DNA from 2 places in the Rhodopseudomonas sp. RCAM05734 genome. Region 1 is predicted to be linked to the other one. Evidence: predicted binding sites of a transcription regulator. Region 1 holds the regulator's gene; the other holds the start of a gene.
What was found. Region 1 encodes HrcA, which represses chaperone genes, less so after heat shock. Its sites were predicted from a motif close to GTTAGCACTCNCNNNNNGNGAGTGCTAAC; they were not measured.
Positions count from the first base shown of each region.

Region 1 (14,798 bases):
GCCTCGCCGAGCTTCATCGAAGCCTGCGCCAGCGTCTGGGTCTTGGTCTTGATCGCCTCGGCGTCGTCGCCCTTCAGCGCTTCCTTGAGGTCGCTCAAAGCATCCTCGATGGCCTGGCGTTCGGGCGCGGCAACCTTGTCGCCGTGCTCGGTGAGGGCCTTCTCCGTGGTGTGAACCAGGGCGTCGCCGTGGTTCTTGGCATCCACCGCTTCGCGACGCTTCTTGTCGTCGGCGGCGTTGGCTTCGGCGTCCTTGACCATCTTCTGGATGTCGGCTTCCGAAAGACCACCGGACGCCTGGATGCGGATCTGCTGTTCCTTGCCGGTCGCCTTGTCCTTGGCCGACACGTTGACGATGCCGTTGGCGTCGATGTCGAAGGTGACCTCGATCTGCGGCATGCCGCGCGGCGAGGGCGGAATGCCCATCAGGTCGAACTGACCGAGGGGCTTGTTGTCGGCCGCCATTTCACGCTCGCCCTGGAAGACGCGGATGGTCACGGCGTTCTGGTTGTCCTCGGCGGTCGAGAACACCTGGCTCTTCTTGGTCGGGATCGTGGTATTGCGCTCGATGATGCGGGTGAACACGCCACCCAGCGTCTCGATGCCCAGCGACAGCGGGGTCACGTCGAGCAGCAGCACGTCCTTGACATCGCCCTGCAGCACGCCGGCCTGGATGGCGGCGCCGATCGCGACGACCTCATCCGGGTTGACGCCCTTGTGGGGCTCCTTGCCGAACAGCTGCTTGACGACTTCCTGAACCTTCGGCATGCGGCTCATGCCGCCGACCAGAACCACTTCGCCGATCTCGGCCGCGGTCAGACCGGCGTCCTTGAGCGCCTTGCGGCAAGGCTCGATGGTCTTCTCGACCAGATCCTGCACCAGCGCTTCGAACTTGGCGCGGGTCAGCTTCATGGTCAGATGCTTCGGACCCGAAGCGTCGGCGGTGATGAAGGGCAGGTTGATTTCGGTCTGGGTGGTCGACGACAGCTCGATCTTGGCCTTTTCAGCGGCTTCCTTCAGGCGCTGCAAGGCAAGCTTGTCGTTGCGCAGGTTGATGCCCTGCTCCTTCTGGAATTCGTCGGCGAGATAGCTGACCAGGCGCATGTCGAAATCTTCACCGCCGAGGAAGGTGTCGCCGTTGGTGGATTTCACTTCGAACACGCCGTCGCCGATCTCGAGGATCGAGACGTCGAAGGTGCCGCCGCCGAGATCGTACACCGCGATGGTGCCGCTCTTCGACTTGTCGAGACCGTAGGCCAGCGCCGCCGCGGTCGGCTCGTTGATGATGCGCAGCACTTCAAGGCCGGCGATCTTGCCGGCGTCCTTGGTGGCCTGGCGCTGGGCGTCGTTGAAGTAAGCGGGGACCGTGATGACGGCCTGGTCGACCTTGGCGCCGAGATGGGCTTCCGCGGTCTCTTTCATCTTCTGCAGAATGAAGGCGGAGACCTGCGAGGGCGAGTAGGTCTTGGCGTCGGCCTCGACCCAGGCGTCGCCGTTCGATGCCTTGACGATCTTGTAGGGGACAAGCTTCTTGTCCTTCTCCACGGTCGGATCGTCGTAGCGGCGGCCGATCAGGCGCTTGACCGCAAAAATGGTGCGCTCGGGATTGGTCACGGCCTGGCGCTTGGCCGGCTGGCCAACGAGGCGTTCGCCGTCGTCGCTGAAAGCAACGATGGACGGCGTCGTGCGCATGCCCTCCGCGTTCTCGATGACTTTAGGTGACTTTCCATCCATGACGGCGACGCACGAATTCGTGGTGCCGAGATCGATGCCAATGACCTTTCCCATGGTCCTCATACCCTTCTTTTTGCGGCAGGTTGGCTGGGCCCTGACGGCGCACCAATCCAAACCCCCAATAATCAAATGCTCGCGATATTGCGACGGTAGGCCTCATATAGGAGGGGGGGTGGGGGCCGCAAGGACCGGACCCATGGCCAAGCCAAGGAAAACGCCTGCAAGGCAAAAGATTAATCGATCCGGCCGGTTGCGCCGGGCGGCAGGGGCGGACCGGACGGGAACGCATTGGGCCCTGATCTGTTGCCGGAACGCGAAATCCGCTACAGCATGGCCGTCGGCTGCGGCGTCCTGGCATCAATGGCCGCAGTCCGCGACCATCGTACAGCCGCAATGCGAACCCAGTAGATTTTCATGAAAAACATCGCTCCGCTTTTCGCGCTGACCCTGTTGCTGGGGGCCGCGACCTCGGCTCTCGCCGCCGACGCGGTCTACCCGCCGGGCCTGAGGATCGGCATGACGCCGCTGGTCGGCCTGGCGCCGGCGAAGACCTTCACCGGCTTCGAGACCTCCGACCAGGGCGTCAAGGTGCTGGTCACGGAGCTTCCGGCCGCCGCCTATGGCGAGGTCGAGAACGCCTTCAAGGCCGGCCCCGCCGGCGGCGTGAAGCCCGAGACCCTCGAGACGGCAGCGGGCAAGGCCTATTACACCGTCGAGAACGGCAAGGATGCCACCGGCAACATCAGGCGCTATTCGATGATCATGCCGGGCGGCACCTTCTCCGGCTACATTGCCGTGCAGGTCCCGGAAAACGCCATGAAGATCTACACCGACGACGCGGTGCGCCAGATGTTCTCTTCCGCGTCGGTGCGCAAGGAAGTGCCGATCGAGGAACAGCTCGGCCTGCTGCCCTTCAAGATCACCGAGATGAGCAACTTCAAGACGGTGCGCACGCTGGCGCCGGGCGCAACCATCCTGCTGACTGACGCCACCGACGAAGCCGCCGAAACCGGCGTCGAAGCGTCGCCCTACATGGTGATCGGCACCACCGCCTCGGCGCCGGAAAAGGCGGAAGATCGCGGCCGTTTCGCCCAGCAGGCGGCGACAATGATCCCGGGCCTGCGCGACGCCAGGATCACCATGTCCGAGCCGATGCGGCTCGACGGCGCCCCCGGTTACGAGACGCGCATCGACGCGGTCAGCGGCAAGGCCAACACCCCGGTCACCGTGGTGCAATGGTTGCGTTTCACCAGCGGCAATGTGGCGATGCGGATCGTTGCCAGCACGCCGCGCGACGACTGGTCGAAGGCCTTCCCGCGGTTCCGGGCGGTGCGCGACGGCATCGAGCCGCGCTGACGGCGCGCAAAACATGCAGGCGGCGGCTGAAATTTGGTCCGCCTCGGCCGCGCATCCGCCTTTACCGGCTCCCCGCGACCTGATTTGCTGGTGTTCTTCGGGAGATCAGCGATGCCGAACAGACGAGAGATTGTTGCGGGGTTGGGAGTCGCGGCCATGGCCAGTCTGGTGCCGAAAACGGGACAGGCTGCAGGCAAGGTCAGCATCGACAAGACATCCGTGCTGCTGGTGATCGACGTGCAGAACTGCTTCCTGCCGGGCGGCAGCCTCGCGGTGAAGGACGGCGACAAGGTGGTGCCTGTCATCAACGCTATGGCGAAGAAATTCGCCGATGTGGTGATGACCCAGGACTGGCACACGCCGGGTCACGTCTCGTTCGCCTCGTCCCACGCCGGCAAGAAGCCGTTCGAGACCGTCGACCTGAAATACGGCAAACAGGTGCTGTGGCCGGACCATTGCGTGCAGGGCACCGACGGCGCCGGGCTGTCCAAAGACCTCGCGATCCCGCAGGCCGGGCTGGTGATCCGCAAGGGTTTTCACAAGGACGTCGACAGTTATTCGGCCTTCACCGAAGCCGATGGCAGGACCACGACCGGCCTCGCCGCCTACCTGAAGTCACGCAAGCTGCAACGCGTGTTCATCGCCGGCCTGGCGACGGATTTCTGCGTGGCCTGGTCCGCCCTCGACGCGCGCAAAGCCGGCTTCGACACCTATGTCGTGGAGGACGCCTGCCGCGGCATCGACACCCAGGGCTCGCTGGCGAAGGCCTGGGCCGATATGGCCAAGGCCGGGGTGAGGCGGATCAATTCGACGGATCTGGTGGCGTAGAGGCACAACGCCTTTACGTCATACTCGGCTGTCATCGCCCGGCCTGCGCGCAATTGCGCGCCAGGACCGGGCGATCCAGTAAACTCAGACCTTTAAGTGAATACTGGGTCACCCGGTCAAGCCGGGTGACGACAGACTACGATTACTCCGATGCGGCGGCCTTGGCGCCGCCCTTGGACACCGCGACCAGCGCCGGGCGCAGCACGCGGTCGCCGATGGTGTAGCCGGCCTGCACGACCTGCACCACGGTGCCGGCGGGCACCGAAGCGTCCGGCACCTCGTACATCGCCTGCTGAAAGTTCGGATCGAACTTCTCACCGGCCGGATCGAATTTCTTGACGCCGTTCTTTTCCAGCGTGTTGTGCAGCGAGCGCTCAGTCAGCTCGACGCCTTCGATCAGCGCCTTGATGCCGGATTCGGCCTGGGCCTTGGTCTCGGCGGGCAGCGCATCGAGGGCGCGCTGCAGGCTGTCGGCAATATCCAGCACCTCGCGGGCGAAATTGGTGATCGCATAGGTGCGACCGTCGGCGATCTCCTTCTGCGTCCGCTTGCGCAGGTTTTCCATTTCCGCCAGCGTGCGCAGCATCTTGTCGCGCGATTCCGCGGCTTCCTTGGTCAGGGCCTCGACCGAATTCGGCTCCGGATCGTCGGGCATGATGTACGGCTTGGAGACCACCGGTTCGGCGGGCTGAGCCTGCTTTTCGGGATTCTCGTTCGACCCGTTGGAATCAGTCATCACGCTGCCTTCTGAAAAACGCTTGGTATGGGGGATTGCTGCGCCGGATATCGTGGTTTGCAGGGCAAAAATCAAGCGCAACCGGTAAATCGGGGCGGCGTCCGGTCATCCGCCGAGCATCTGGCTGACCACCCTTGCGGCATAGTCGACCATCGGGATCACCCGCGCATAATTCAGCCGGGTCGGTCCGATCACGCCGAGCACGCCGACGATTTGACCGGCGCCGTCGCTATAGGGCGCGATGATGGTCGAGGAACCGGACAGGGAGAACAGCTTGTTTTCCGAGCCGATGAAGATCCGGACGCCCTCGGCGCGTTCGGCCCGGCCCAAGAGGTCGATGACGCCGCGCTTGGCCTCGAGATCGTCGAACAGCAGCCGGACCCGCTCCAGATCCTCCAGCGCATGGAGATCCTCCAGCAGGTTGGCGTGGCCGCGGACGATCAGCTGCCGGTCGTCATTGTCGCCGCCCGACCAGCCGGCGATGCCGGCGGCGATGACCTTGTGGGTGAGCTGGTCGAGTTCGGCGCGGTTTTGCGCCAGCGCCGTCTCCAGTTCCAGCCGGGCCTCGTCGAGGGTGCGGCCGCGAATCCGCGCATTGAGGAAGTTGGTGGCCTCGGTGAGCGCCGATGTCGGCACCCCCGGCGGCAGGGTGAGCACGCGGTTTTCTACCTGGCCGTCCTCGGACACCAGCACCACCAGCGCCCGTTCCGGCTCCAGCCGGACGAATTCGATGTGTTTCAGCCGCGAATTGGCCTTGGCGGTCAGAACCACCGCCGCTGCGCGGGTCAGGCCGGACAATCGGGTCAGCGCCTCGCCCAACGCCGCCTCGACCGACTGCGGGCGGCCGGCGGAACTCAACTGGGCCTGGATCGACTGCCGCTCCGGTTCGGTGAGATCTCCGACCTGCATCAGGGCGTCGACGAAAAAGCGCAGGCCGAGCTCGGTCGGCAGCCGCCCGGCGGAGGTATGCGGAGCGTAGATCAGCCCGAGCTGCTCGAGGTCCGACATCACATTGCGCACCGACGCCGGTGACAAGGGCACCGTGATCAGGCGGGAAATGTTGCGCGAGCCGACCGGTTCGCCGGTGGCCAGGTAGCTTTCGACAATTTGCCGGAAAATCTCACGCGACCGCTCGTTGAGCTGCGCGAGCCCGGCATTGGCGGCAATCAGGCCGATCGGATCGTGATGGGCCAAGGGCAACTCCTGTGACAGCCCCTAATTTGTCGCTCCGGGGCCCGACTTACAAGCACCCATTGCGGCAATAGGTCCGTGCAGCCCTTGCCGCTGCCGGCCCACCCCCTAAAAGCACCGCGAACTGGCTTTTTTGAATTTTCGGAAGGATTTTACTCATGCGGCCAAGCCGTCGTGCGCCCGATGAACTGCGCGCCGTGTCGCTGGAACGCGGCGTGGTCAAATATGCCGAAGGCTCCTGCATGGTGAAATTCGGCGACACCCATGTGCTGGTGACGGCGACGCTGGAAGAACGGCTGCCGCCGTGGCTCAAGGGCCAGGGGCGGGGCTGGGTCACCGCCGAATACGGCATGCTGCCGCGCGCCACCCTGGAGCGCACCCGCCGCGAGGCCGCAGCCGGCAAGCAAGGCGGGCGCACCGTCGAGATCCAGCGCCTCATCGGCCGATCGCTGCGCGCCGCGGTCAATCTCGAAGCGCTCGGCGAACGCCAGATCACTATCGACTGCGACGTGATCCAAGCCGACGGCGGCACCCGCACAGCCTCGATCACCGGCGCCTGGGTAGCTCTGGCCGATTGCATCGGCTGGATGAAGAGCCGCAACATGTTCAAGAACGGCGACGGCGACAAGGTGCTGCGCGACAATATCGCGGCGATCTCCTGCGGCATCTACAACGGCACCCCGGTGCTCGACCTCGACTATGCCGAGGATTCCGAGGCCGATACCGACGCCAACTTCGTCATGACCGGTGACGGCCGCATCATCGAGGTGCAGGGCACAGCGGAGAAGACCCCGTTCTCGCAGGACGAATTCCTGAAGCTGATGGGCCTTGCGCAACAGGGCATCGGCCGGCTGGTCGAGCTGCAGAAGATCGCGGTGGCGTAACTGCCGTAGCCCGGATGGAGCCAAGCGAAATCCGGGATTCCCATTCATCACATGCACGCGGGCCCCGTATTGCGCGGAGTTTATCATCGGGCGCGCTTCGCGCGACCCGTTGGCTCCATCCGGGCTACGGACTAAGATTCTCTCATGACTCAACATCGCCGAATCACCGGCCGCCTCGTGATCGCCACCCACAATCCCGGCAAGCTGGCCGAGATGCGCGAGCTGCTGGCGCCTTACGGCATCGAGGCCGTCTCTGCCGGCGAACTCGGGCTCGGCGAGCCCGACGAGACCGGCTATACTTTTAAAACCAATGCCGCCATCAAGGCGATTGCCGCAGCGCAGGCTGCGCAACTGCCGGCCTTTGCCGACGATTCCGGTCTGGTGGTGGACGCGCTCGACGGCGCTCCGGGCATCTACTCCGCGCGCTGGGCCGGCGAGTCCAAGGATTTCACCGCGGCGATGACGCAAATCGAACGACTGCTGCAGGAGCGCGGCGCCACCACGCCGGACAAGCGCAAGGCGCATTTCGTCTCGGCGCTGTGCGTCGCCTGGCCCGACGGGCATCTGGAAGAGGTCGAGGCCCGCGCTGACGGCACGCTGGTGTGGCCGGTGCGTGGCGATGCCGGCTTCGGCTACGACCCGTCGTTCCTGCCGGACGGCCACACCCGCACATTCGGCGAGATGACCAGCATCGAGAAGCACGGCCTGCCGCCACTCGGCCTCGGCCTGTCGCACCGCGCAAAAGCCTTCGTCAAACTGGCGGAGATCTGCCTTGAGCGCTGACGCGAGACAGGACGCCTTCGGCGTCTATGTGCACTGGCCGTTCTGCCTGTCGAAGTGTCCCTATTGCGACTTCAACAGCCATGTCCGCCACCAGCCGATCGACGAGGAACGTTTTGCCCGCGCCTTCGCGCGCGAGATCGAGACCACCGCGGCGCGCACACCCGGCCGCACCGTGTCGTCGATCTTTTTCGGCGGCGGCACGCCGTCGCTGATGAAGCCGCAGACCATCGGCGCCATCCTCGATTCCATCGGCAAGCACTGGCACGTCGCTGATGATGCCGAAGTGTCGCTGGAAGCCAATCCGACCTCCGTCGATGCGACGCGTTTTCACGGCTACCGCGCCGCCGGCGTCAATCGCGTCTCGCTCGGCGTGCAGGCACTCGACGATGCCTCGCTGAAATCCCTCGGCCGTCTCCACACTGCGCGCGAGGCGCTGGATGCGGTGGCGATCGCGCGCAGCGCCTTCGATCGCTATTCCTTCGATCTCATCTATGCGCGCCCCGACCAGACGCCGGAGATGTGGACCAGCGAACTCAAGCTCGCGATCTCGGAAGCCGCCGAGCATCTGTCGCTGTATCAACTGACCATCGAGGAAGGCACGCCGTTCTTCGGCCTGCACGCCGCCGGCAAGCTGAAGACGCCGGACGAAGACATGGCGCGGCGTCTGTACGACGTGACACAGGAGGTCTGCGCGCAACAGGGCCTGCCATCCTACGAGATTTCCAACCACGCCCGCCCCGGCGCGGAATGCAAACATAACCTCGTTTACTGGCGCGGCCAGGAATATGCCGGCATCGGCCCGGGCGCCCACGGCCGGCTCGACATCGACGGTATCCGCCACGCCATCGCCACCGAGAAGCGGCCGGAGGCCTGGGTGACGCGCGTCGAGGACACCGGCGATGGCGTCATCACCGACGACCTGCTGAACAGCGAAGAACGCGCCGACGAGTTTTTGCTGATGGGGCTGCGGCTCAGGGAAGGCATCGACCCCGCGCGCTACAAGGCGCTCTCCGGCCGCGCGCTCGATGCCGACCGCATCAGAATCCTGCGCGACGAAGGCGCCATCGTTGTCGAGGACAGCGGCCGCCTGCGCGTCACGCAGGAGGGCTTTCCAGTGCTCGATGCGGTGGTCGCGGATCTGGCGGCCTGAACTTGTCCCGGACGCGGTGCGGCATCCTTCATGCCGCTCCGCAGAGCAGGGACCATCGCGGGCGACCGAGTTTGGTACGGTCCCGGCTCTGCAGTGCACTACGCCTCCTGATGGAGGCGCACTGCACTGCGTCCGGGACAAGTTTCAGTGTTACGTCCCGAAACTCTTCGGCGATCCCGCTACCGACTGACCGCCGCCGGGCGCCACGCGCATGATCGCGAGGCCGCGCTCGTTGGTGCCGTCGCTGCGGAAGCGGAACAGGCCATCGATGCCGGCGAAGCCCGACGTATTGGTCAGCACCTCCGGCGAAAAGCGCTGGCCGCCCTGGGTGCGGGCGAGCGCGGCGACCAGCGCCACCGCGTCATAGGCCAGCGTCGCGGTGCGCACCGGATCGGCGCCGTACTTGGCGCGGTAGCGACCGGCGAAGGCACGGAAGCCGGACGGATCCGGCGCGGCGTAAAGGCCGCCCTGCAGATTGGCGCTGCCATAGACCCGCGGATTGTCCCACAGCCCGGTGCCGAGCAGTTGCACGTTGCGCAGATTGGCGCCCGCCCCGACCAGCGCATCGGCGGTGGTCACCACGGCGTCGCCATCGTCAGCCAGGAACAGCGCGTCGGCGCCGCCCAGCGCCGCCGCGATGTTGCGGGCGGCATTGCTGCGGTCGGTGCCGTATTTCTCGAACGCCACGATGCGTCCGCCCTTGCGGGCGACCGCCTGCTTGAACGCGGCTTCCACCACATTGCCATAGGCATTTTCCGGCAGCATGGCGGTGAAGGATTTCTTTCCGGTCGAGGCGGCGTAATCGATGATGCGGTTAACGTCGGACTCCGGCAGGAAGCTGAGCAGATAGACGCCGCGGCCGGCCACGCTGGCATCGGTGGAGAATGCGATCACCGAGACGCCGCGGGCGCGCGCCAGTTGCGCCGTCGCCGGCACCGACTGCGCGAACAGCGGTCCGAGAATGATTTCCGAGCCTTCGTCGAGCGCCTGCTGGGTGCCTTGCTGGGCGCCCTGCGGGCTGCCGGCGTCGTCTTTAATCAGCAGCTGGATATTGGGATTCTGGAATTCGGCCAGCGCCATTTCGGCGGCGTTCTTCATCGACTGCGCGGCAACGCCGGCATTGCCCGCCGCCGACAGCGGCAGCAGCAGCCCGACCTTGACCTGGCCGGTTCCGACTGCGAGCGGCTGCTGCGCCGGGCCGGCCGGCGGCTGGCCGGGGCCACCACCAAAATTGTTACTCAGGGTCTGCTGGACTCCGGCACAGGCGCCCAGCAGGGGCGCGCCAAGAAGCAGCCCGAGCGCGGTGCGCCGGCTCGAACCCTGCCTGCCAAACCTGGGATTGAACGGTCCCGCCATCGCATTTCTTCCTCGACCGACCGAGATCGGCCCGGACTTCCACCTCCAGACATGGAGGGTCAATTCCGACATATTGTCGGCAAAAAGTTAACCAAAACAAAAGCTTTATGGCCGGTTCAACCCGGTCACCCACCGACCATGGCATGGCGCCGATGAACGGAAGCGAAATGTCGGAAAAACGGCTGTCCCCGGTTTCTGCAATTCCCTACATTGGCGCGATGCGCCCAACTCAAGCCTCCCCATCGCTCCCCGCGGATCCGCAGCCGGCCTCGGCGCGGACCTTCGCCATCTCCGGCCACCTGCTGACGGCGCCGAAGGCGGCGCCCGGGCTGCATCTGGTGGCCACCCCGATCGGCAATCTCGGCGACATCACCATCCGCGCGCTGGAAACGCTGGCTGGCTGTGACATCATCGCCTGCGAGGACACCAGGATCACACGGCGGCTGACCGAGCGCTATTCGATTTCCGGGCTGCTGAAGCAATATCACGAGCACAATGCCGAGCAGGCGCGGCCGAAAATTCTCGAAAAGCTCGCCCAGGGCGCCTCCATCGCGCTGGTCTCCGACGCCGGCACGCCGCTGATTTCCGATCCCGGCTTCAAGCTGGTGCGCGAGGTCTACGCCGCCGGATTCAACGTCATCGCCCTCCCCGGCCCGTCCTCGGTGCTGGCGGCACTCGCCGTAGCGGCATTGCCTACCGACCGCTTCTTCTTCGAAGGCTTTCTGCCGTCGCGGCAGATGGCGCGCCGCGCCCGCCTGACCGAACTGTCGCGCATCGACGCCACGCTGGTGATGTTCGATTCCGGCAACCGCGTGCAGGACACGCTGGCCGACCTCGCCGACATCATGGGCAACCGCGACGCCGCGATCTGCCGCGAACTGACCAAGATGCATGAGGAAGTGCGCCGCGCAAAAGTCTCCGAACTTGCCGCCGTGGCTGGCGAACTTGAGACCCGCGGCGAGTTCGTGCTGGTGATCGGCCCGCCGGCAGCCGATGCGCAACTGATGACCGAGGGCGATCTCGACGCCATGCTGCGCGCCTCGCTGGCGCATGACAGCGTCAAGGATGCGGTGGCCCATGCCGTCGAGGTGTCGGGCCGGCCGCGCCGCGAGATCTATGCCCGCGCCCTCGAACTCGCCAAGCAGAACCGGCCGGACCGCCAAGATGGCGAAGACACGGAAGACTGACGAGCTCGCGCACGGCGCGCCGGCGGCGAAAGTCCCCGCGCCGGAGCGCGTGGCCGCGTTCCGCACCGGCCTCTCGGCCGAAAGCCGTGCCGCCGCCTGGCTGATCGCCAAGGGTTATTCGATCCTGGCGCGGCGGTTTCGCTCGCCCTATGGCGAGATCGACATCGTCGCGCGCCGGCGCCGCCTGGTCGCCTTTGTCGAGGTCAAGGCGCGGGCCAGCCTCGACGAGGCCGCCTATGCGGTGACACCGCGGCAGCAGCGCCGTATCGTCGAGGCCGCGCAGGCCTGGCTGATGACCCACCCCGAACACGCCGAATTCGACCTGCGTTTCGACGTCATGCTGATTGCGCCGGGACATCTGCCACGCCATCTGTTAGCGGCATTCGACGCCAGCGCCTGACCCTCCACCTTCCCGACCACAACTCCGGATTTCCTGCATGACCTTGAACGTCGCCGTCCAGATGGACCCCATCGCGCGCATCAACCACAAGGGCGATTCGACCTTTGCCATGATGCTGGAGGCGCAGAAGCGCGGCCACGCATTGTCCTATTACACCCCGGACAAGCTCTCACTGCGCGGCAACAACGTGGTGGCGCCGGTGCAGAAGCTGACCGTGCGCGACGTCGAGGGCGATTACTTCAGCCTCGGCGAACCCGAGCGCGTCAACATGGAATCCTTCGACGTGGTGCTGCTGCGCCAGGATCCGCCGTTCGATCTCGCCTACATCACCTCGACGCACCTGCTCGAGCGCATCCATCCGAAGACGCTGGTGGTCAATGACCCAGCCTCCGTGCGCAACGCGCCGGAAAAGATCTTCGTGATGGGCTTTTCCGACCTGATGCCGCCGACGCTGATCTCGCGCGATCTCGGCGAGATCAATTCGTTCCGCGCCGAGCATGGCGCGGTGGTGATGAAACCGCTGCACGGCCATGGCGGCGCCGCGGTGTTTCGCGTGCTGCCGCAGGACATGAATTTCGGCTCGCTCTACGACATGTTCTCGGTGACCTTCAAGGAGCAGTGGGTGATCCAGTGCTTCCTTCCCGAAGTGAAACACGGCGACAAGCGCATCATCCTGATCGACGGCGAATTCGCCGGCGCGGTCAACCGCGTGCCGGCCGAAGACGACCTGCGCTCCAACATGGTGCGCGGCGGCGCCGCCAAGGAGACCGAGCTGACGCCGCGCGAGCGCGAGATCTGCGCACGGCTCGGCCCCGCGCTGCGCGAGCGCGGGCTGCTGTTCGTCGGCATCGACGTGATCGACGGCAACCTCACGGAGATCAACGTCACCTCGCCGACCGGCATCCGCGCCATCGCCAGGCTTGGCGGCCCGGATGTGGCAGCACGGCTGTGGGACGTGATCGAGAAGAAGCGCGGCTGATGCATTGATATCCGGGGCTCACGCGTGCTGCGCGTGCATGCCCCAGATTGACACACGGCTTCGCTGCGTCGCGTCAACGACCGCAACGCATGAAACTTCTGTGACGCCGTTTCGCTCTTCGCGGTTCCGCTTGCCAGCATTTGGCGGCGGGGGCAGCATATGCGCACGCGCCCGGCCAATCGGGCGGCCCGCCTGACAGCGGCAAGAAAGCAATCAAGGGAGATTCCGAATGACGCTCGAATTGTCGCGACGCTCGCTGCTCGCCCTCGGTGCCGGACTGACCACCAGCATGGTCGGCGGAGGCGCATTGGCGAAGGCGCCCAAGCTCGGAACGCAATCGCCCTACTTCCATCGCTTCATGCTCGGCAGCGCCGAGGTCTCGGTGGTCTCAGACGGACCTTTGCCGCTCGGCGATCCCTCCGGCACCTTCATCGGCGTGCCCCAGGAGGAGGTGAAGAAGATGCTCACCGACAACTTCCTCGATCCCGGCAACGTGGTGCTCGAGCAGAACATTCCGATCGTCAACATGGACGACCGGCTGATCATGTTCGACACCGGCATGGGCACGTCGAAATTATTCGGGCCGACTACCGGGCGTTTGATGAAGAGTATCGGCGAGGCCGGTCTCAAGCCGGAGGACATCGACGCCATCGTGTGCTCGCACGCCCACGTCGATCATATCGGCGGCATCGTCGACGCCAACGACAAGCCGCTGTTTCCCAATGCGCAGGTCTATATCAGCGAGGAGGACCTCAAGTTCTGGACCGACGAGGGCAAGCTCGGCTCGCCGCTCAAGGACTTCATCGTCCACGCGCGAAAGAACCTGATGCCGGTGCGTGAACGCCTGGTGTTCTTCAAGGACGGCCAGGAATTCCTCCCCGGCGTCACCGCGCTGGCAGCGCCCGGCCACACCTTCGGCCACCACATGTTCATGATCCAGTCGAACGGCCAATCCTTCGCCTTCCTCGGCGACCTCACCCATCACGCGATCCTGCTGATGGAGAAGCCGCGGATGGAGTTCTCCTACGATTCCGATCCGAAGATGGCGGCGGCGACGCGGGTCAAGATGCTCGACATGCTCGCGGCCAACAAGATCGCGGTGATGTCCTATCACTTCGCCTGGCCCGGCTTTGGCCATGTGGTGAAGAATGGCGACGGCTTCCACTACATCGCCGAGCCGATGAACATGAGCCTTTGACCCCGCCGAAAATCGTTACGGCAAACCCGTGACAGCGTGCGGCAGACCTGAGGCAGGCCTGCCGCCACGCGCCGCCGGTCATCAGCAGCGCTGCAATGCACCCGCCCCCCGTCAAACCGCATTTGATTCACATCAAAGCGTCAAGACAACCTGATGTCATGCTTCCTTTACATTTGAGATCGCCAAGGAGATTCATCCCAAGGCGCTGACCGTGCTGGGCGGCATCCATGCCACCTTCATGTATCAGCAGGTGCTGACGGAGGCGCCGTGGATCGATGCGATCGTGCGCGGCGAGGGCGAGGAGATCTTCGTCAACCTGCTGCGGGCGCTCGAAGACGGGCGCTGGCCCGGGCAGCGCCACGACATCAAAGCCATCGCCTTCCGCGGCGGCGAGACGGTGGTCGCCACCGCGGCGGCGCCGACGGTGAAGAACCTCGACGCCATCACGCCGGACTGGGGCGTGCTGGAGTGGAGCAAGTACATCTACATTCCCATGGGCAAGCGCGTCGCCATTCCCAACATGGCGCGCGGCTGTCCCTTCACCTGCAGCTTCTGCTCGCAGTGGAAGTTCTGGCGCGACTACCGGATTCGCGATCCCAAGCGCGTGGTCGACGAGATCGAGGGTCTGATCCGCGACCACGACATCGGCTTCTTCATCCTCGCCGACGAGGAGCCGACCATCAACAAGAAGAAGTTCGTGGCGTTCTGCGAGGAGTTGATCCGCCGCGACCTCGGGATCCTGTGGGGCATCAACACCCGCGTCACCGATATCCTGCGCGACGAGGCGCTGCTGCCGCTGTGCCGCAAGGCCGGCCTGATCCACGTCTCGCTCGGCACCGAGGCGGCGGCGCAGCTCAAGCTCGACCGCTTCAACAAGGAGACCACCGTCGCGCAGAACAAGAAGGCGATCCAGCTGCTGCGCGACGCCGGCATCGTGGTCGAGGCGCAGTTCATCGTCGGGCTGGAGAACGAGACCCGCGAGACTCTGGAAGAGACCTACCGGATGGCGCGGGACTG
Region 1 covers NZ_CP199742.1:1,322,294-1,337,091, reverse strand. Annotated here, with positions in the region: gene dnaK (molecular chaperone DnaK) at 1-1,787, opposite strand, end outside; gene ACUXVA_RS06495 (hypothetical protein) at 2,148-3,089, shown strand; gene pncA (bifunctional nicotinamidase/pyrazinamidase) at 3,201-3,917, shown strand; gene grpE (nucleotide exchange factor GrpE) at 4,060-4,653, opposite strand; gene hrcA (heat-inducible transcriptional repressor HrcA) at 4,759-5,847, opposite strand; gene rph (ribonuclease PH) at 6,003-6,728, shown strand; gene rdgB (RdgB/HAM1 family non-canonical purine NTP pyrophosphatase) at 6,873-7,511, shown strand; gene hemW (radical SAM family heme chaperone HemW) at 7,501-8,661, shown strand; gene ACUXVA_RS06460 (penicillin-binding protein activator) at 8,812-10,017, opposite strand; gene rsmI (16S rRNA (cytidine(1402)-2'-O)-methyltransferase) at 10,236-11,204, shown strand; gene ACUXVA_RS06450 (YraN family protein) at 11,182-11,604, shown strand; gene gshB (glutathione synthase) at 11,642-12,583, shown strand; gene ACUXVA_RS06440 (MBL fold metallo-hydrolase) at 12,813-13,781, shown strand; partial or broken gene bchE (magnesium-protoporphyrin IX monomethyl ester anaerobic oxidative cyclase) at 13,957-14,798, shown strand, end outside.

Region 2 (14,798 bases), 1.5 Mb from region 1:
GGAACTCAGTCGCGCGTTCGAAATGCGGACAGCGGGACTGATCATCGGGGCGATCATTGCCGCGGGCCTCACCTCACTGGCGATTGTCGGGGACTATCAATATTTCGGCACCACGTCGGCGACGCTGCCGCTGGGCATGGCGTGGATCGCGGTGCCGGTTTGTGCCGTGCTGTGCGGCATGCTGGGCGGGCTGTTCAGCAGGGTTTTGATCCGCTTTGCGCTTGGCATTCCCGGCCGGGCGGGCGGCTGGATCAAGCGGCATCCGGTCGCGTTCGCGGCCATATGCGGGCTCGGCGTGGCGCTGTGCGGGCTCATGAGCCACGAGCATGTTTTCGGCACCGGCTATGAGCAGGCGCGCGCTATCATTCACGATGGCTCGGGGGCAATCGACTACAGCTTCGGCGGATGGAAGTTCGCCGCCACGCTGCTGTCGGCCATATCAGGCATTCCCGGCGGAATCTTCGCGCCGTCGCTGGCCATCGGGGCCGGCATCGCGTCGGATCTGTCGCTGCTGTTTCCCCAGGCGCCGCTCGGCGCGCTGGTGCTGATCGGGATGGTCTCCTATCTGACCGGCGTCGTGCGCGCGCCGATCACATCCTTCGTCATCACGTCCGAGATGACCAATGACCACGCCATGGTGATCCCGCTGATGGCGGCGGCGCTGATCGCCAACGCCGCCTCGCAACTCGTGACCAAAGAGGGCCTCTATCACGCGCTTGCCAAGATCACGCTGGCGCGCTTCGAGGCCGGTGCTTCCGGCGAGGCGGAGCCTCAATCGGCGGGCCGCTGAGGCGCCTCCTGCAACGCGAAGCCGTGGCCCGACCGGGCCATGGTGATGTTGCGCCGGTGGAAGGCCTCGAGCGTGCTGCGATGCCCGATCGAGACGATGGTGGTGTTCGGCAGACGATCCTCGATCAGGCTGTACAGCGCCGCCTCGGCGGGTTCGTCGAGCGAGGCGGTGGCCTCGTCTAGGAACAGGTATTGCGGCTGGTGCAGCAGCGCGCGGGCAACGCCGAGGCGCTGCTGTTCGCCGAGCGACAGCATCCGGTTCCAGTGCGCATCCTCGTCAAGCCGCGTCGCCAGCGCCGGCAGGCCGACCGCGATCACGGCATCGGCGATGCGCTGCGCGCCAAACTGGCTGGTTTCGGCGGGATAGGCGATCGCGTCCTGCAGCAGGCCGACCGGGAAATACGGCCGCTGCGGCAGCATCATCAAGGTGGCATGGGCGGGGATCGCGATGCGTCCGCTGCCGAACGGCCAGATGCCGGCGATGGCGCGGAACAGGGTCGACTTGCCGGAGCCGGAGGGTCCAGTGAACAGCGTACGCTCGCCGCGGCGGAAGCTGAAGCGCCCGGCGCTGACCATCGGCGTGCCGTCGGGCAGGCCGACCTTCACGTCATCGAGGTCGATGGCGCCGTTGTCGGCGGGAGCCACATGGATGATGTCGGCCTTGGTGGTCAGCGCCTCGGCGCCGGCGATCGCGGCTTCGAAGCCGTCGAGACGCGCGACGCCCGCCTGCCATTCGGCCAGCGTGCGATAGGCGGTGATGAAGAACGACAGTGCGTCCTGCACGCTGCCGAAGGCCGATGCCGTCTGCATCATGCCGCCGAGCTGGATCTTCTCGGCGAAGTAGGCTGGCGCGATCAGCACATACGGAAAGATCACCGAGATCTGCGAATAGCTGGCGGTAAAGGCGGTCAGCTTCTTGGTGCGGCTCATGATGCCGAGCCAGTTCTCCACCACGCGCGCGAAACGCGTCGACAGGCGGATGCGCTCCACCGGCTCGCCATGCAGCAAGGCAATCTGCTCGGCATTCTCGCGGGCGCGCACCAGGTTGAAGCGGAAGTCCGCCTCATATTGCTGCTGCTGGAAATTCAGCCCGACCAGCGGCGAGCCGATCAGGTGGGTGAGGGCGGTGCCGATCGCCGCATAGACCAGCGCGGCCCAGACCAGATAGCCGGGAATCGGAATTTCGCGGCCGAACAGGTGCAACGGCGCGGCATCCGACAGCCCCCAGAGGATCACCACGAACGACGCCAGCGTGACCACTGAACTGAGCAGGCCGACGCCGAGCGCCAGCGTGCGGTCGACGAATAGCTGGGTGTCCTCGGCGATGCGCTGGTCGGGGTTGTCGGCGGCGTCGCCCTGCAGCTGCATGCGGTAGTGGTTGCCGTGCGACAGCCAGCCGCCGAGATAGCGCTCGGTCATCCAGCGCCGCCAGCGGATCTGCAGCCACTGGTTCAGATAGAGCTGGTACACCTTGAGCGCGATGAAGATCGCCGCCAGGACCGAGAAGTAGCCGAGCTGGTAGGTGAAGACGTCGAGATTGCGTTCCTGCAGCGCGTTGTAGAACACGTTGTTCCAGCGGTTGAACAGCACGTTCAATCCGACCACGGCCAGTTCGATGACGATGACGGCGGCGAGCAGGCCGCGCGCCATCCACTTGTCCTCGGAGCGAAAGTAAGGGATGGCGATCCGCCAAACGGTCGCCAGTGTCGCGCGAATGTTCTTCACAAATAGGTCTCCGGATCGGGACGCGAACTGCCCCGGGATAGGAAAGAATTCGACTGTCTATACTAAAGTTGCAGTTTTGATGGCCTGCGTCGTCTTGTTACCAAAAGGTAATTGACCCTAGCATGGCAGTAACGGCGAGGGGCGGGGGCCTTTCCCATTGGATGTGACCTGAGCGACCGGGGCGAGTGGTCGTCATATCACGCAATGCGATCTTCCCGCGATCACGCCAGGCTGTCCTGACCCACCACGCAGATCGGGATCGGCAATTGGGCGTGGGGGAGAGCCGCGATGTGGAATCAGGTCTACAATCCGTTGAACAGTCAGGTGCTATCGACCATCGCCGCGGCGATCCCGGTGGTGACGTTGCTGGTGCTGATCGCCAGCGGCAAGGTCAAGGCGCATCTCGCCGCGATCATCGCCGTGATAGTGGCCAATCTCATCGCGATCTTCATCTTCACCATGCCGGCGGGCATGTCGATCCGCGCGTCGCTGCTCGGCGTGGTGGCCGGCTTCTTCCCGATCGGCTGGATCGTGCTGAACGTCATCTTCCTCTACCAGATCACGGTGGCCACCGGCCGCTTTGACCTGCTCAAGCGCGCCATCGGCGGCGTCACCGAGGACCGCCGGCTGCAGTTGCTGCTGATTGCCTTCGCCTTCGGTGCGTTCTTCGAGGGCGCGTCGGGCTTCGGCACCCCGGTGGCCATCACCGGCTCGGTGCTGATCGGTCTCGGCTTCTCGCCGCTGGCGGCGTCCGGCCTGTCGCTGATCGCCAATACCGCGCCGGTTGCCTACGGCGCGCTGGGCACGCCGATCCAGGGCCTGGCTTCCGTCACCGGCCTCGATCCCTACATTCTCGGTGCCATGGTCGGCCGGCAATTGCCGGTGTTCTCGCTGCTGGTGCCGTTCTGGGTGGTGTGGGCATTCGCCGGCTGGAAGGGCATGAAGGATGTCTGGCCGGCCATTCTGGTCACCGGCCTGTCCTTCGCGATCCCGCAATTCGTGATCTCGAACTATATCAACCCATGGATCGTCGACATCGGTGCGTCGCTGATCTCCATGGGCTGCCTGATCCTGTTCCTGAAAGTCTGGCAGCCGAAGGTGCTGTGGCTGTCGCCGGCACTGCGCGGCAAGGACGAATCCGCGGCCACCATGACGGCGCCGAAGCCGATGGACAAGACGCCGCTGACCTCCGCCGAGCTGTGGAGCGCGCTGATGCCTTGGATCATCGTGTGCATCGTGATGCTGATCTGGGGCAATGGCGGCTTCAAGACCTGGGCGAATTCGATCTTCACCTGGAACTATCCGGTGCCGGAACTGCACAACATGATCAACAAGGTGCCGCCGGTCGCTCCCAAGCCGACGCCCGAGGGCGCGGTGTTCGGCTTCACCTATTTGTCGTTCACCGGCACGGGCATGCTGATCGCCGCCATCATCTCCGGGTTCCTGATGGGCTATTCGCCCGCCAAGATGATCGTCTCCTACGGCCGCACCATCAGGCTGTGCGCGATCTCGCTGATCACCATCTCGGCGATGCTGGCGATCGGCACGCTGACCCGGCTGTCGGGCGTCGACGCCACGCTCGGCCTCGCTTTTGCTGCGACCGGCGTGATGTATCCGTTCTTCGGAACGCTGCTGGGCTGGCTCGGTGTCGCGCTGACTGGCTCGGATACCGCATCGAACGTGCTGTTCGGCAACCTGCAGAAGATCACCTCGGAGCAACTCGGCCTGTCGCCCATCCTGATGGCGGCGGCGAACTCGTCGGGCGGCGTGATGGGCAAGATGATCGACGCGCAATCGATCGTCGTGGCATCGACGGCGACCAACTGGTACGGCCACGAGGGCACCATCCTGCGCTACGTATTCTGGCACTCCATCGTGCTGGCCTGTCTGGTCGGCTGCGTGGTGATGCTGCAGGCCTATGTCTATCCGTTCACGGCGATGGTCCTGAAGTAGACCACTCCGGCAACCAGCATATTGCTTCACCTCTCCCGTTGGGGGAGGTGAAGCAGCGCGCTTCCTCTTTTCGCCCGATTTGTGCGCGAACCGATCTGGCCAATGTTGCGGGCGTCACGTAAGAACCCGCCGGGTTGGATCGGTCAGTCAAATCGGGATTCAGATGATGTCAGCCATGACATGTTGGCGCGCGGCAGTCGCCGTCTCGGTGCTGTTGGTCGGCCTGCCGGCGCAGGCCGCCGAGGAGTTTCCGTTCGGCCTGCAGATGAGTCTCGACGCGGCCCCGCAGCCCGGGTCGAAGCGGGTGCCGAATCTCGACATCGGCGATGCCGGCGAAACCCTCGTTGAACTGTGGTGCAAGGGTGGCAAGGGGCAGTTCTCGGTGGCCGGCGACACCGTTGTCTTCGTCGCCGGCGCCATGGACGCACGCAACTGTCCACCGGCGCGTGCGCAACTCGATGACGAATTGCTGGCGGCGCTGGGTGAGGCCACCAACTGGAAGCGGCAGGGCGATGCGATCACCTTCATCGGACCGAAGCCGCTGCGGTTCCGGCTCAATACCAACTGAGAAGTACGCGTCCGCTACCGATCTGCCAGAATCATGTCCGCACACGCCACTGCGCTCTGGATCACGCCGGTGTAGCCGCCGAAACCGGCATAGGCTGACGCCAGATAGATCCCCGGCAATGGCGTCCGCGGCGAGCGCACCGGCGCGCCCGGGGTCGGCGCGAAGCCATAGACCGCGCCGTGCGGCGCGTTGAGATATTGCCGCACCGACAGCGCGGTATTGAAGGAGGTCGCGGTGACGGCGTCCGCCAGACCCGGATAATGCGAGATCGAGATAGGCGATGATGGCGGCTTGCCATCGCCCGCGCTTGGCGCGGTAACGTTCCATGTCGGACGGATCCCAGTTCGACAGCAGGTCCGGCCCGAAGATCGACAGCACAAACGGCGGCGCCGGCACGCCGGCGTCGATGGCCGCATAATCGACGATGGCCAGCGGCGGCATGTGCTCGCTGGGCTCGGCGGCCATCAGCGTCGTTCCCTTGGCATAGTCCGACAGCCGCGTCAGCCACGGCGGCAGCAGCTGGGTCGAGTAGCCGTGCAGGCCGAACTCGCCTGGCGGCCGCGACAGGCCGAGCGTTAGCGCGAACAGCGATATCGACGGTGTCTCCGCCTCGTAGTGCGCGCGCAAGGTCTGCGCGGCAGCCGGCGGCAGCAGTGCGGCGAGGGTTTCCGGTGCGGCGTTGCTGATGATGCATGGCGTCGTGACGGTCTGCGGATCGCTGCCGTCTTTGGCGCTGTGCGTCACCATTTGCATGCCGTCCGGGCCGGGCGCGATGGCAGTCACGGTCCGGCGCAGCCGCGCATCGCTGCCGGCGGTCTTGATGGCGCGCGCCAGCGCGCTCGACAGCCGCTGCGAGCCGCCTTTCACGTAGCAGGCGCCGTTGCGCAACAGGCTGCCCTGGGCGGCTGCGAACCATTGCCAGGACAAGGTGGCGGGGTCGTCATGGTAGTAGGCGAGATTGGCGGCCAGGGCACATTTGACGGCCTCGTTGTCGCCGAACACGGCATCGAGCTTCTGCTGCAGCGACAGTGAGGCGTCGGAGGCGGGCGGTGCTGCGCCGGCGACGATCTGCGCGATGTCGTCCAGGATCTTCGCAATGCCGTCGCGGGCCTCGGGAAAACGCCGCGTCAGCGCGGCGCAGGCGTCGTCGAAATTTGCCGGCACCGACAATGGCGCGTCGAGCGGTCCGCCGCGTGCCTCGTAGAGATCGCCGCCGGGTGTCCAGGTGATGGCGTCGAGCACACCGGCCCGGGTCAGCGGTCCGTGCTTGGGATCGCCGATCTCGCGCGGGTCGCTGGTCTCGTGCAGCGAGCCTTCGACGAACAGGTCGCCGACCTTGTAGCTCGATGCCGCGCCACCCACCGAATTGCTGCGCTCGATGACCAGCACCTTGCGGCCATTGCGGGCCAGAATCGCCCCCGCGGCCAGGCCGCCGAGGCCTGCGCCGATCACCACCACATCATAGCGCGCCATCAGCGGTTCGTTCCTGCGATGGCGGCTACTTCCAGTTCGAATTGTCGGCGTTCCAGCGCTGAGCCTTGAACTCCGCGGCGAGGGCTGCGATCGCGCCGTTGTCGTCGCGCGGGTCGCTTTCCTCCTCGCCGCCGGTGGCGTCGGCGAGGTTAAGTTTGGCACCCGCGGCCTCATCCGCGGTGGATACCGCTGGAGCCCCGACCCACAGCATCAACCGGTCGGACGCGCCCGGCCGGTCGGCGGCGGCGAGGGCGTTGATCTCCAGCGTCTCGGTCAGCTCAAGCCCCGGCATCAGTTGGCTCGGCCGCTTGAAGGTCAGCTTCAATTTTCCTGTCTCGTCGCTCCATTTCGACGCCGTCAGTTTGGCCGACAGGGACTTGGCCAGCACGTTGGCGATCGTCGTCGCAATCTTGTCACGGTTCAGTCTGTCGCCGTCGCGCCACTCGGCGGCGGCGAAGCGGATAGTGCGTTCCAGATCGACCGCGCCGGTGGTCCAGCCGGCGTTGACCACGCCGGGATAGGTCTTTGCCTTGGCCACGAAGGCCGCCGCGCGCTCCGGATCGATATTGAGCGTGATTACCTGCTCGCCGGCGCGCAAGGCGTCGCAGGCGACGCTGAGGCTGCCGAGCGACACCTCGACATTCTGCCCCTTCAGCGTGCGGACGAAATCCAGCGCCGCCTCCAGCTTGATCTTGACCGCAACCGCTTCGGGAGAGACTTCGGTGAAATCCTTCGGCGACGCGGTGATGTTGTCGTCGACGGCCTGGTTGTCCTGGAATTCCTTTTCGCTCTGGTCGGAATTGTCGGATGAGACCACGTTGTTGGTGGTCTGGCCCACGGAGATCTGGCCCTTGAATTCGAAATTCTCGCCGGTGGGCTTGCGCGTCAGCTTGACGGAGACCGGCAGCTTGTCGACCTGGGTCTGGGCGGTGCCGGTCAGGGTCTGGCCGCTCACGGCGAGGTTGGCGACGAAGCGGTCCTTGCGCTCGGAACCCTTTTCGGCGGGATAGCAGACGTCGAGCGTCGCCGATGTGACGGTCTTGCCCTGGCGGATTTCCTTGAGGATGACGTCGGCATTGCCGTCCATCAAACCGTCAATCGAGGTGAAGTAGCGGGCCTCGTTGGCCGGCGCGGCGCTCTTGGGCGCAAGCTTCATCTGGGCGGAGGCAGGTCCCAGCGCCAGCACGGTTGAGGCCGCAGCAAGACCGGTCAGGCAAAAACGAAGCGCGCGCATTTCAAATTCCTCGAACAGGGCAATGATTCCACCCTAGAGCTTTTTGTCGCCGGATTGAATCAGAACCGGGGCGACAACAAAAGAGCTTCGACAACCTTGCGTTCCCCGCAAAAAGAAGGCCGCCCGGAGGGGCGGCCTTCGATATTGAACGCTCGGGTTGAACGGTCGGGCTCAGAAGCCCATGCCACCCATTCCGCCCATGCCACCCATACCGCCGCCACCGCCCGGCATTGCCGGCGCGGCTTCCTTCGGAATGTCGGCGACCATGGCTTCGGTGGTCACCAGCAGGCCGGCGACGGAGGCCGCGTCCTGCAGTGCGGTACGAACCACCTTGGCGGGGTCGATGATGCCCTTGGCGACCATGTCGACATATTCCTCGGTCTGAGCGTCGAAACCGAAGGTCTCGGACTTGTTCTCGAGGATCTTGCCGACCACGATCGAGCCTTCCACGCCGGCATTCTCGGCGATCTGGCGGATCGGGGCTTCCAGCGCCTTCAGCACGATATTGATGCCGGCCTGGACGTCGGGATTGTCGTTCTGGATGCGGCCGACGGCCTTCTTGGCGCGCAGCAGCGCGGTGCCGCCGCCCGGCACGATGCCTTCCTGAACGGCCGCGCGGGTCGCGTTGAGCGCGTCGTCAACGCGGTCCTTCTTTTCCTTCACTTCGACTTCGGTGGCGCCGCCGACGCGAATGATCGCGACGCCGCCGGCCAGCTTCGCCAGACGCTCCTGAAGCTTCTCGCGGTCGTAGTCCGAGGTGGTTTCCTCGATCTGCGCCTTGATCTGGTTGACGCGCGCCTCGATGGCGGGCTTCTTGCCGGCGCCGTTGACGACGGTGGTGTTCTCCTTGTCGATCACCACCTTCTTGGCGCGGCCGAGCATGGCGAGCGTGACGCTCTCCAGTTTCATGCCGAGGTCTTCCGAGATCAGCTGACCGCCGGTCAGGATCGCGATGTCTTCCAGCATTGCCTTGCGGCGATCACCGAAGCCCGGCGCCTTGACGGCGGCAACCTTGAGGCCGCCACGCAGACGGTTGACGACGAGGGTGGCGAGCGCTTCGCCTTCAACGTCCTCGGCGATGATCAAGAGCGGCTTGCCGCTCTGCACAACGGCTTCGAGCACCGGCAGCATGGCCTGCAGGCCGGACACCTTCTTCTCGTAAAGCAGGATGTAGGCATCCTCGAGTTCGGCGGTCATCTTCTCGGCATTGGTGACGAAGTAGGGTGACAGATAGCCGCGATCGAACTTCATGCCCTCGACGATATCGACTTCGGTTTCGAGCGACTTGTTCTCTTCGACGGTGATGACGCCTTCGTTGCCGACCTTCTGCATCGCCTGGGCGATCATCTTGCCGATGGTGGCGTCGCCGTTGGCGGAGATGGTGCCGACCTGGGCAACCTCGGCCGAGGAGGCGACCGGCTTGGCACGCTTGGTGATGTCCTTGATGACGGCGGCGACGGCGATGTCGATGCCGCGCTTGAGGTCCATCGGGTTCATGCCGGCGGCAACCGACTTGGCGCCTTCACGGACGATGGCCTGGGCCAGCACGGTGGCGGTGGTGGTGCCGTCGCCGGCGGTGTCGTTGGTCTTGGAGGCGACCTCGCGCAGCATCTGCGCGCCCATGTTCTCGAACTTGTCCTCGAGCTCGATCTCCTTGGCGACGGTGACGCCGTCCTTGGTGATGCGCGGAGCGCCGAAGCTCTTCTCGATCACCACGTTGCGGCCCTTGGGACCGAGGGTGACCTTCACTGCGTTGGCGAGGATGTCGACGCCGCGCAGCATGCGATCGCGCGCGTCTCCGGAAAACTTGACGTCTTTGGCAGCCATGTTGGGTGCTCCTGAAAGAGAAACTTGGAAAAACGAATTCCGGTTGTCGTCGCCCGGCCGTGCGCGCAATTGCGCGCTAGGAACGGGCGATCCAGTACATGCCGGCCTGGCGATTCAATCACCGGCGACCGCGTCTACTGGGCCACCCGCTTTCGCGGGTGGTGACAGTCCTAGTGGTATGCGACGCCAGTGCTTACGCCAGCACTCCCATGATGTCGGATTCCTTCATGATCAGCAGCTCTTCGCCGTCGAGCTTGATCTCGGTGCCGGACCACTTGCCGAACAGCACCTTGTCGCCGGTCTTGATGTCGATCGGCAGCAGCTTGCCGGCCTCGTCACGGCCACCGGGGCCGACCGCAACCACCTCGCCCTCCTGGGGCTTTTCCTTGGCGCTATCCGGGATGATGATGCCGCCCTTGGTCTTTTCCTCGGCGAGAATGCGCTTGACCACGACGCGGTCGTGCAGCGGACGGAATTTGATCTTCGACATGGATGTTCCTTTGGCTAGGCTGACGGGTGAATCGCTGTCATATGGGCCAGGGCCGGACGATTTGGCCGCGTTTGGGTCGATCGGTCCGCGCCCTTAGCAATCGCGCTTCAAGAGTGCTAAAGAAGTGCTCCGGAAATATGGCGAGATGCCGATCCTGTCAAGCAAGGGCTTAAGGCCTTGGTGAGGCCAATATAGGATGATTTGGAAACCATATCGGTGCAAAGGCGTAGTTGATAGCGTCATTGCTCCGCCGGTGTTCGTGCTGGGCTGCGGACGGGCGCAGTCAGCAACAATCGATATTTTTACGGGGATGCTATGATCAGGTCACGCAACGCGCGCGCAATTGCCAATTTGGGGGTCGCCTCGATGCTGGCCATGTCTTTGGGCGCGTGCAGCTCTTTCGGTGGACTCGGCGGCTTCGGCACGTCGCAGCCCGAGGTTGCCCAGGAGCCGCCGCCGGCGCCCGAGATGCCGGCCTCGATCCGCGCCGACGAGCTGGTCGGCCGCTGGGGTCTGGCGTCCTACATGAACCCGGCGGATCGCACCCGCACCGAGAATGCCGCGCGCGGCCAGTGCAAGCAGCCCTATATCATCGGCGCCGGCACCTCCGGCGGGGTGATCATGCATCTCGCCGACGAGGCGACGCCCCAGGAATTGCGCCTGAAAGGCAGCCCGAGCGGCAAGAACTATATCGGCCCGGCCGGCCCGGCGGGCGGCGAAAAGGACCGCGAGATCGTCTCTTTTGACGGTCGGATTCTGGTGACGCGCTTCATCGACAAGGATGCCGCGGTTCGCTACGGAAACATGGTGTACGTCCGCTGCGCACCGCGGGCCTAAAGAGCTACGTCCGGTCTGATACGAAAACGGCGCCTCCCGTGGGAGGCGCCGTTTTTTGTGGTCATTCGGGAACGTGAGCGCTGAAGCTGCGAGCTATCCCGGAATGAGGGGGTGGGCCTAGCCGAACAGCGCGTCGATATCGTCCTGCGAGGCGTGGCCGACGTCGCCGTTGAGCTTCGGGCCATTGAGCAGGCGGTCGTCACCCTCGCGCTCGTCAACAATCGGCGGCGCATGGGCGCGGATGGCGTCGACGCCGCCCCAGATGTCCATCATGGTCGTGATGTGGTTCTCGATGAACTTCATCGTGGTCATCACCTTGCTGATGCGCTGGCCGGTGAGATCCTGGAAGTTGCAGGCCTCGAAAATCGAGACAACGCGTTCCTGGATTTCCTCGGTGAGCTGCTTCTGCTGGTCGGGTGAGGTGATCTTGCTGAGGGCCGTGGAGGCGTTGTCGATCGCTTCCGCCGCTTCCAGGATCTGCTGGGTGGCTTCCTCGGTGCCGCCGACCACCGCGCCGAGCTCGCCGTTGACCTTGGCCATTTCCTCGCCGTCGAAGCTCTTGCCGTGCAGAACGGCAATCTCCTGCTTGGTGCGGGTAATGGCATCGTGGATCAGGTCGAGCTCGATCTTGAGCTTTTCGCACTGTTCGATCTGGGCGCGATAGGTCTCGAGGAGGGCGTGGGCCTCGGCGACCTGGGCGTCGGTGGACGCGCCGATCTGGTTGGTAACTGCATTCTCGCCTTGATGAGGTCGACCCATCTGGTCGCGGATCGCGCGCAGCTCCGTCATGATCTCCCGGTGCATGGGCATAGTATCGCCAGCGATTTCGGCGGGCATCGGCGTACCACCGAGAATGACTTCTTCGATACGAAAGCGCTTGCGACGAACAGACATCAGGTCCCCCAACGTTCAATCAATGCCTTGTCGTACACGGATCAGTTTAACGGCGGGTTCACGCGGATTGTCGTGTTGCAAACACCGCTCATCACGCGCTCATCAACGGTTAACCATGCACAATCCGTGTTCATCGAAAATAAACGCTACTATCCAGAACAGGCTCAACTTGCGACGTGGTGAATCGAAATACCGTTTCCGTTTACCAAACCGATGCGGTTTTGATTCTAACTCGTGGCGTGCAAGGCGCTCCTCGGTCGAGGGCGCGTCCACGACGAAACAGTGCAGAGTACGTCGATGTTCAGAAAACTATCCGTCGCATTTCTCGCCAGTGCGTCATGTCTCGGCGCCGGACTCCATCAGGCTGCCGCGCTCGACGCTGCAGCGCCGTTTGCCGAGCCCGCCGTGCTTTATGCGGATCGGTCGCAGCCCGCGCCGCAGCGGGTCGCTTACGCCGAGCGCCCGCGCATGGGCGGCGGCTTCATCGAATTCCTGTTCAGCGACGCGCCGCCGCAAAGCGCGCGTTACCAGCAACAGCCGTCCGCCGAACAGCAGCCCTATCCGCGCGCCTATGAACCGCAGCGCGCGCTACTACCGCAGCAGCAGGGCATGTTGCAGCAGGATGAATCCATCGATCCGGCGCGTCCGGCGATGGATCCGAAATACGAGCCGCAACTGGTGGCTTATTCCGGCAAGGAGAGCCCCGGCACCATCGTCGTCGATACGCCCAACAAATTCCTGTTCCTGGTGCAGGGCGACGGCCGCGCGATGCGCTATGGCATCGGCGTCGGCAAGCCCGGCTTTACCTGGTCGGGCGTGAAGACCATTACCGCCAAGAAGGAATGGCCGGCCTGGACGCCGCCGCCGGAAATGCTGCTGCGTCGTCCCGATCTGCCGCGGCACATGGAAGGCGGTCCCGCCAATCCGCTCGGCGCGCGGGCCATGTATCTGGGGTCGACGCTGTACCGCATTCATGGCTCCAACGAGCCGTGGACCATCGGCACCAATGTCTCGTCCGGCTGCATCCGCATGCGCAACGAGGACGTGATCGACCTCTACGGCCGGGTCAACGTCGGCGCGCGGGTCATCGTGATCTGAATTCATTCACCATGATAGCAAAACGGCCGCTCCCTGGAGCGGCCGTTTTCATTTTGGTTCGCGTCCGGGTCAGGCGAAATTGCTGTCGTCGTCGCCGCCGAAATCGTCGGAATCCATGTCCATATCGTCGTGATCGTCCTGGTCCTGGTCCTGGTCCTGGTCGGCATCGGCCTGCGCCTGATCGAAGGCGCCGGCGCGCTGGCCGGATGAGCCGATGTCATTGACGCCGGCATCGCGTGCCAGATTGCCGCCGGACGAATCCGAACTCCACGGGCTCCGGCTCTCGCTGGCATTGGCGCTGTCGCCAAAGCCCTGATGGCCGCCGGCACCGCCCATCATGGAGCGGATGCTGCCGAGCAGCAGCGAGCCGCCGACCATGCCGGCCGCAGCGGCTGCGGCAGTGCCCAGGAACGATCCACCGCCTCCGGCGGCGGCGGGCGCCTGCGGCTGGGCGTAGCCGGGGGCCTGACCGTAGCCTGGCGCCTGGCCGTACTGACCCTGACCATAGCCGCCCTGCGCGGGCGGCTGGCCGAGCACCTGCCCGGTATTCCAGGCCGGGCGGCTGCTCGGGGGCGGGACGTTGGGGACCGAGCCGCGCGGGGCGGGCTGGTTCTGGCCAAACAGCGCGTCGCGCATGGTATCGAGGAAGCCGCCGGGCGGCGCCTGTTCGGGCGCGCCGCCGCCTTCCAGTTCGGTGATGCGGTCATGGGCGCGCTTCAGCGCCTCGTCCTGCAGCAACACGGTCTGCACCAGCGCATAAAGGGCATTGGGCGCGCGGCGTTGTCCTGCGGCGATAGCGTCGAGCGCATCGCGGTCGCGCGGCGCGGCTTCGACCTTGCTGAGCCGGTCGAACAGATCGTCAACCGGCTGGCGTTCCTGCGGTGTCATGGCGTTCTCCGGCTTGCACTAAGCGCGCTTCGGCAGCGCCTGGGAGATGTAGTGACGCTTTGTGTCGCGAATAGTGCCGCCCGGATTAAATTTCGGTATGCGACAAATCGCCGGCGGCCGACCCGAAGCGTCAGCTCAATGTAACTTTGTTCGCGTCGAGCAGGCGCGAAAAGTCGTCGCTGGCGAGAAACGCATACTCCCGCTCGCGCTGGTCGGTCAGCGGATCGAGGCTGACCAGGACCTCGTCGACAAAGCCAGGGTGGCACATGATGAGTCCGCCGTCCGGCAGCCCGTGGAGAAAGCCGCCCATCAGCCTGCCGAAATCGGCCTCTCGGACAAAGTCGTAGGCGCCAGCAAAGCCGGGATTGAAGGCGACGCCATGGCGCGCGGCGCGCTTGCGAAACGCGGCGCTGAGCGTATCGAGCAGCATCGCCTTGGGCATGTTCAGCCGCTCCCGCAACGGCCCGGTGCGACCGCACTGGCGCACCCAGGCTTCGGGCGCCTGCGTCCTGGCCGCGGCCAGAAACGCATCGCGCACCTGCGGGAAAATGTGCACGTGCTGATGGCCGTCAATGTAGTCCGGCGGACGTCCGAACAGGTTCACGAATGCGGCGATCTGCGCCGTCAGCTCGCCGCGAATCATTTGCGGATCGAGCCGCCGCAACATGCTGCTGCGCAGCTTGCTGGCGAGCGGCAGGAACAGGCCACCCTGCAGCGGCCGGAAGTTGATCGTCAGCGGATAGAACGGCGCGGTCAGCGTGGCGTGCAGGCCGATGGCGCAGCGGGGACTGCTGGCGACAGCTTCGTTGAGGGCACTGACTTCGTCGCGACCGATCGCCGGGCCTACCACCATCACCGACGTGGCGTTGAGCCGGCCGCGTTCGATCAGCTCGCGGATGCCGCGATTAACGCCGGAGCTGAGACCGTAATCGTCGGCGCACAGCCAGATCCGGCGCGGCGTGTCGTCGGTCATTCGGCTGCGGTCCGGTCGCCGACGCTGACGGCGGCGTCGGTCGTGCTAC
Region 2 covers NZ_CP199742.1:2,803,330-2,818,127, forward strand. Annotated here, with positions in the region: gene ACUXVA_RS13285 (chloride channel protein) at 1-790, shown strand, start outside; gene ACUXVA_RS13290 (ABC transporter ATP-binding protein/permease) at 772-2,514, opposite strand; gene ACUXVA_RS13295 (L-lactate permease) at 2,803-4,467, shown strand; gene ACUXVA_RS13300 (META domain-containing protein) at 4,643-5,035, shown strand; partial or broken gene ACUXVA_RS13305 (phytoene desaturase family protein) at 5,050-6,508, opposite strand; gene ACUXVA_RS13310 (hypothetical protein) at 6,534-7,742, opposite strand; gene groL (chaperonin GroEL) at 7,914-9,569, opposite strand; gene ACUXVA_RS13320 (co-chaperone GroES) at 9,763-10,059, opposite strand; gene ACUXVA_RS13325 (hypothetical protein) at 10,375-10,896, shown strand; gene ACUXVA_RS13330 (protein phosphatase CheZ) at 11,014-11,790, opposite strand; gene ACUXVA_RS13335 (L,D-transpeptidase) at 12,088-12,888, shown strand; gene ACUXVA_RS13340 (DUF2076 domain-containing protein) at 12,958-13,776, opposite strand; gene ACUXVA_RS13345 (ChbG/HpnK family deacetylase) at 13,907-14,749, opposite strand; gene ACUXVA_RS13350 (glycosyltransferase family 2 protein) at 14,746-14,798, opposite strand, start outside.
Region 2: the regulator HrcA is predicted to act here: its motif matches at 10,152-10,180, upstream of ACUXVA_RS13320 (co-chaperone GroES).